Regions from separate parts of the Marinomonas sp. FW-1 genome, predicted to be linked through region 2. Evidence: riboswitches for the same ligand, from Rfam matches in the RefSeq annotation. Region 2 holds a riboswitch; the other holds the start of a gene.
The links. A riboswitch is a leader RNA that binds a small molecule or an ion and turns the genes downstream of it on or off. The one in region 2 is predicted to bind thiamine pyrophosphate.
Positions count from the first base shown of each region.

Region 1: another riboswitch for thiamine pyrophosphate. It lies ahead of thiC (phosphomethylpyrimidine synthase ThiC); the one in region 2 lies ahead of thiB (thiamine ABC transporter substrate binding subunit).

Region 1 covers NZ_CP025987.1:2,199,739-2,203,157, reverse strand. Annotated here, with positions in the region: gene C1X04_RS10310 (penicillin-binding protein activator) at 1-278, opposite strand, end outside; gene rsmI (16S rRNA (cytidine(1402)-2'-O)-methyltransferase) at 392-1,252, shown strand; TPP riboswitch at 1,330-1,434, shown strand; gene thiC (phosphomethylpyrimidine synthase ThiC) at 1,616-3,419, shown strand, end outside.
Region 2 covers NZ_CP025987.1:955,515-958,933, forward strand. Annotated here, with positions in the region: gene msbA (lipid A export permease/ATP-binding protein MsbA) at 1-634, shown strand, start outside; gene C1X04_RS04435 (3-deoxy-D-manno-octulosonic acid transferase) at 637-1,863, shown strand; TPP riboswitch at 1,886-2,005, shown strand; gene thiB (thiamine ABC transporter substrate binding subunit) at 2,084-3,097, shown strand; gene C1X04_RS18625 (ABC transporter permease subunit) at 3,109-3,419, shown strand, end outside.

The DNA of each region.
Region 1 (3,419 bases), 1.2 Mb from region 2:
ATGGCATCGATGGCGCTGTCTAATTGCGCGGCGGCCTGTGCTGCTAACAAATAGCCAGAAAAACGAAGTGAAGAGGTCTTAGTGAGAACGTCACTCTCAAGTACATCTAAAGCCTGTTGGAATTCACCTTGTTCATAAAGACTTCTTGCTGACGAGAAGCTGTTGGCAAGTTCTTCAGAAACATCTGATGTTTTTCTTGGATGATAAATGCTTGCTGGCAAAGTGTTTTCTTGCTTTGCCTTCATGTTGGCTTTTTGAGCTGCAGTTTGTTGTTCCATGTTTAAATTCATGGAATTACAGGCACTTAACAGCACACTGCAAAGAGTTAATGATATGATGCGGTAATTAATTAGGCTCATAAGCTTATAAAATGACAAATAAAAGAGGCAACATGTTACCACATAGTTCTGATGATGCGAGAGGGTCGCTGTACATAGTTGCGACCCCAATTGGTAATCTAGACGATTTCAGTAAACGAGCTGAACAAACTTTACGCGATGTAGACTATATCGCTGCAGAAGATACTCGGCACACACGACGTTTGCTGAATCATTTTGCCATTGAAGCAAAATTATTTTCTATTCACGACCATAATGAAAAAGATAAAGCGAACTATGTTGCCAGCTTGCTTGATGAAGGAAAAAGTGTGGCTTTGGTATCGGACGCTGGAACGCCTTTGATTTCAGATCCTGGCTATCATGTGGTGCATGCTTTACGTGAGTTAGGTCATAAAGTTGTGCCAATTCCTGGCGCTTGTGCATTGATTTCAGCATTGTGTGCCTCTGGTTTGCCTACCGATCAGTTCTTTTTTGCAGGCTTTGTGCCCGCTAAATCGAAAGGACGCTGTGACTTATTTGAGTCTTGGAAAAAGCAAACTGGCACCGTGGTTTTTTATGAATCTACTCATCGGGTCTATGATTCTATAACGGATGTGCAAAAAGTGTATGGTGAGGACGCGCAGCTTGTTTTGGCACGTGAAGTTACCAAAACATTCGAGACGTTTCTATCAGGCACGGCAGCTGAGATTCTTGCCAAATTCGACGAAGATGCCAACCAAATGCGTGGTGAATTTGTTGTTATGCTGAGTTTTACCCAAGAAAGCGGTAATGAAGCAGAGCTAGAAGCGAAACGTATTCTGACCATTTTGTTAGAAGATCTGCCGGTTAAGCAAGCCGCGGCTATGGCAGCCAAATTGACGGGTGAGAAGAAAAATTACCTCTATAAAATGGCGTTGGAAATGCAAGGCGAATAGATTCACAACGTTTGTTTTTGTTAAACACCCACTTAAAACGTGGGTGTTTACATTCCGATAAGACTGAGTATACTCAGCCCTACTTGTCGGAGTGCCATTTGGCTGAGATCGCATAATTAAGTGCGGGATCCGCAGAACCTGATCGGGTTAAAACCCGCGTAGGAAACAAGAAAGTCTCAATTTTTCTTTTCTGCATCGAATGAACTCCTGATTTTTATGGAATCGATGCTGTCTTATTTCTAAGCATTCTTTTCAAATAAAATTCAGGGTTCATGTTTTGCAAATTAACGCCAGCATTGCGTTTGCCTGTAAAACAGCACCCCAGACAAGCAATTCTCCATTTTAATAATAAGGGAAATGCTTATGTCGGCTACTAACGAACCACAAGAAAAACCAACCAAACTTTCAAAAAAGCAGTCTCGAGAAGAAACGCGTCAAGCTGCCAAATCTTTTATTGAGTCCTTGCAAGCCAAACCTTTTCCCGCGTCCGAGCGCATATATCTAACCGGTTCGGATGACTCTATTCGCGTTCCAATGCGTAAAATCAATTTGACTGATACGCCCATTGGCTCAGATCCAGACAACCTAACCTTTGAACCTAATGAGGCTATTTACGTTTACGACTGTTCTGGACCTTATGCTGATCCGGAGGAAAATATCGATGTGTATCGCGGCTTGGCACCAATGCGAGCTGCTTGGATTGATAAGCGTGAAGACACCGAGATACTGTCTGGCGTGTCGTCTGAATTTGCCCAATCACGTTTAGAAAACTCGGCACTTGATGAACTGCGTTTTAAGGCGTTGCCTAAAGTACGTAAAGCGCGCCAAGGTAAGTGCGTGACGCAAATGCACTACGCTCGTCAAGGTATTGTGACACCAGAAATGGAATACATTGCTTTACGTGAAAATCAAAATATCGATGCCATTAAGAGCGAATTACTATTGAAGCAGCATCCAGGGCAAAGCTTTGGGGCGAATTTGCAAACACGTATCACACCAGAATTTGTTCGGGATGAAGTCGCAAGGGGGCGCGCTATTATTCCTAACAACATCAACCACCCTGAATCTGAACCTATGATCATTGGTCGTAACTTTTTGGTTAAGGTGAACGCCAATATCGGTAACTCGGCGGTAACGTCATCCATTGAGGAAGAAGTAGAGAAACTTGTTTGGTCGACTCGTTGGGGCGCGGATACGGTGATGGATTTGTCGACAGGAAAAAACATTCACGAAACCCGCGAGTGGATACTGCGAAACTCGCCTGTGCCTATTGGAACTGTACCGATTTATCAGGCGTTGGAAAAAGTGGAGGGTGTGGCTGAAGATCTGAACTGGGAAGTTTTCCGCGACACCTTGATCGAACAAGCAGAGCAAGGTGTGGATTATTTTACCATTCACGCCGGCGTTTTGTTGCGCTATGTCCCTATGACGGCCAAACGTTTAACTGGCATTGTTTCTCGTGGCGGTTCCATTATGGCGAAGTGGTGCTTAGCGCATCATAAAGAAAGCTTCTTGTATGAGCGTTTTCGTGAAATTTGTGAATTGTGTGCGGCCTACGATGTGGCTTTGTCACTTGGGGACGGTCTGCGTCCGGGGTCAATTATGGATGCCAATGATGAAGCGCAAATGTCGGAGCTACGTACTTTGGGTGAGCTAACGAAAATCGCTTGGGAATACGATGTGCAAGTGATGATCGAAGGTCCTGGGCACGTGCCGATGCAGCTGATCGAAGAGAACATGACAGAACAGTTGAAGCATTGTCATGAGGCACCGTTTTACACCTTAGGGCCATTAACACAAGACATCGCACCGGGCTACGATCACATTACATCTGGCATTGGCGCAGCACAAATTGGTTGGTACGGCTGTGCGATGCTGTGTTATGTGACGCCAAAAGAGCATCTTGGCTTGCCAAACAAAGAAGATGTTAAGCAAGGTTTGATTACCTACAAAATTGCCGCTCATGCTGCGGATTTGGCCAAAGGCCACCCAGGAGCACAAATTCGTGACAATGCCTTATCTAAAGCGCGTTTTGAATTCCGTTGGGAAGATCAATTTAACTTGTCTTTAGACCCTGAAACAGCGCGTTCTTATCATGATGAAACATTGCCACAAGCTTCGGGCAAAGTGGCGCATTTCTGTTCTATGTGTGGACCAAAATTCTGCT
Region 2 (3,419 bases):
AGGGCGGTCTGGTAGCGGAAAGTCTACGATGGCTAATTTGATTCCGCGTTTTTATAATTTTGAAGACGGCAGCATTAATATTGATGGTGTTTCCATCAATGATTATAAGTTGACGGAATTGCGTTCTAATATTGCTTTAGTTAACCAACAAGTCGTTTTGTTCAATGGTACAATTCGCGAAAATATTGCTTATGGCCACTTAAGTGATGCTGACGATGACGCTGTAATTGATGCCGCGAAAGCAGCGAATGCTTGGGGTTTTATTCAAGAGCTTGATCATGGCTTAGATACTATGGTTGGTGAAAATGGTGTATTGCTTTCTGGTGGTCAACGTCAGCGTATAGCCATTGCGCGAGCTATTTTGAAAAATGCGCCAATTTTAATTCTAGATGAGGCTACTTCAGCATTGGATACGGAATCTGAACGAGCCATTCAGGCCGCTTTAGATGGCTTGATGGAAAATCGTACAACGATTGCTATTGCTCATCGATTATCAACCATTGAAAACGCCGATATTATTGCAGTGGTTGACCATGGGGAAATTATTGAGCAAGGCTCCCATAGTGAGTTGTTGGCGATGAACGGAGCTTACGCTCAACTTCACAATCAGCAGTTTAGTGAGACGACAGCCTAATTATGTGGCTTTACCGTATTCTGATTCATATCTTTTCGCCGCTTGTGCTGTTGAAAATTCGACGTTTTAAAAAAGACTATGCGAATTATAGAGCGAATGAAGCATTTGGCTTTTGGCCCTCAGTAGAAGCCGATTTATGGATTCATTGTGCGTCTGTGGGTGAGGTGCTTGCCGTTCGCCCTTTAGTGCTTCAGTGGCGTGAAAAGTGTCCTACGAAAAAGTTATTAATTACTACTATGACCCCAACGGGTGCCGAACAAGTGGTTAAAACTTTTCCTTTTGCAGAGCATCGATATCTGCCTATGGATTGGCGTTCTAGTGTAAAAAGAGCGCTTAAAAAACTTTCCTGTAAGCACCTTCTGGTTGTTGAAACTGAGCTTTGGCCGAATTTATTACAACTCGCAAAACAACGTGGGTTGCGAGTAGAAGTGCTAAATGCTCGATTAAGTGAACGTTCTTTTCAACGCTACCAGAAGTTCTCAATTATCTCGCGTCCTTTATTCGCTTTGCCTGATTGCTTTTTGGCTCATGCGCAAGCGGATGCTGTGCGCTTTGAGGCGATGGGGGCAAAGAGAGTGCTTGTCACAGGAAGTATTAAATTTGATCTTGCTGTTCCTCCTGAAGTATTTCAGGCTAATTGGCGTAGTCAGCTAGGCTCTCGATTTGTTTGGGTGGGAGGCAGTACTCATCAGGGTGAAGATGAATTGCTTTTGCGTATTCACAAAGCCTTGTTGGAAAAGCAACCTGATGCGTTATTAATATTGGTTCCGCGTCATCCGGAACGGTTTGAAGCGGTGAAAGCGTTGGCAGAGCAATTTTTTGAACGTGTAGCATTGCGTAGTCAAACCCCACCAGATCAATGGCGTCAGTTTGATGTCGTGATAGGTGACTCTATGGGAGAGCTGATGTATTACTATCAGGCAGCTGATATCGCTTTTGTTGGCGGTAGCTTGATTAAACGGGGTGGCCATAATCCCATTGAACCGGCCTTACTTGGTAAAGCGATTTTGGTTGGTCCATATACGTTCAACTTTCTGGATATTACCGAACAGCTTTTACAAGTAAACGGTGCCATCCGTTGTCAGGATGAGGCACAGTTAGAAAAAGTGGTTGTGGATCTTGCTGGGCAATCGTCTCAACGATTCCGACTTGGTCAGTCGGCATTACGTTTCGCTGAAAAAAATCAAGGTGCTGTGACGAGAGTGCTTAGCGAAATAGACTTCCGTTAAGCGACTCTTTACAATAAGCGCTCAATATCTCATGGGGTGTTCTAGTGTTTAGTCAATGCTAGAGCTGAGAAGCAGATTTTCTGCTAACCCACCGAACCTGATCCAGATCATGCTGGCGTAGGAATCGAGATAGCAAGTGAAATAACTGACACTCGTTGTCATTAACCATCATACTTGCCGTTTCCCCTGTACGCCGCTCACTTATTTTAGGAGCGACACTTTGCAATTACTTTCGTTAACCTCTACCTTATCCGCTTCATTTATTGCTTTTGGCCTTACCATTTCGCCTGTGGCTTTATCAGCAGACACCTTGAATGTTTATACCTATGATGCCTTTGCATCTGATTGGGGCCCGGGCCCTAAGATAAAAGCTAACTTTGAAAAAGAGTGTGCTTGCGAAGTCAATTTCGTTGCATTGGATTCTTCAGGGGGGATTTTATCTAGAGCGCAGCTTGAAGGGAAATCGTCTCAAGCGGACGTGCTTTTGGGGTTAGACCTTAACCTAATGGAGGCTGCGAAAGACACTGGTCTGCTGGCAAATCATTCTGTTGATACTTCTGCTGTGACGATTGATGGCGGTTGGTCTGATAACATCTTTGTGCCATTTGATCAGGGGCATTTTGCTTTTGTGTACAATTCTGAAACGCTTTCAAATCCACCAACCAGTTTGAAAGACGTAGTAGACAATCAAGACCTTCGAGTTATTTATCAAGACCCACGAACCAGTACCCCAGGTTTAGGTTTATTGTTGTGGATGAAGTCTGTGTATGGTGATGAGGCAGCTGATGCTTGGGAGCGTTTAGCAAGTCATACCGTTACTGTGACGAAAGGTTGGTCTGACGCTTATGGTTTGTTTTTGAAAGGTGAGGCGGATGTCGTGTTGAGCTATACGACTTCTCCTGCATACCACATTGTGGCCGAAGGTGAGGAAAAGTATAAAGCAGCCTCTGCCAGTGAAGGGCTTTATCCACAAATTGAAGTGGCAGCAATGATGAAAAGCGCGCCTAATCCTGCGTTGGCTAAGCGTTTTATGCAGTTTATTCTGCAGCCAGGTTTCCAATCGACTGTAGCGACAGGAAACTGGATGCTGCCAGTTGTTAAGCTGGATGAAAAGTTACCATCCGCATTTGATGATGCTTTAAAGCCAACTAAGAGTTTGGTTCTGCCTGCGAAAGACGTTGCACAAAACCGTAAGGCTTGGATTGATGAATGGTTGAATGCGACAACGCGATAACAGGAACTAATTTGCTCTTTTTTCACACGATCAAAAGGCTCACGCCAGCATTAATAGGTGTTGGTGTTTTCTTGTTAGTAGGAGCTGCCAGTCTGGCAGCTCTTTTGCGTTACAGTGATCTTCCGTCTTGGGTCGGTTACTTGCAACAACCTTACCTTTGGCGAGTGGTTCGCTTTTCTTTATGGCAGGCACTGCTCAGTAGTGGTATCAGTTTACTTATCGCTATACCTGTAGCCTCTTGTCTTATCCATCGCTCATTTTATGGGCGCTCAGCGTTACTGCAGTTATTCTCAATTTCTATGGTTGTGCCAACCATTGTGGC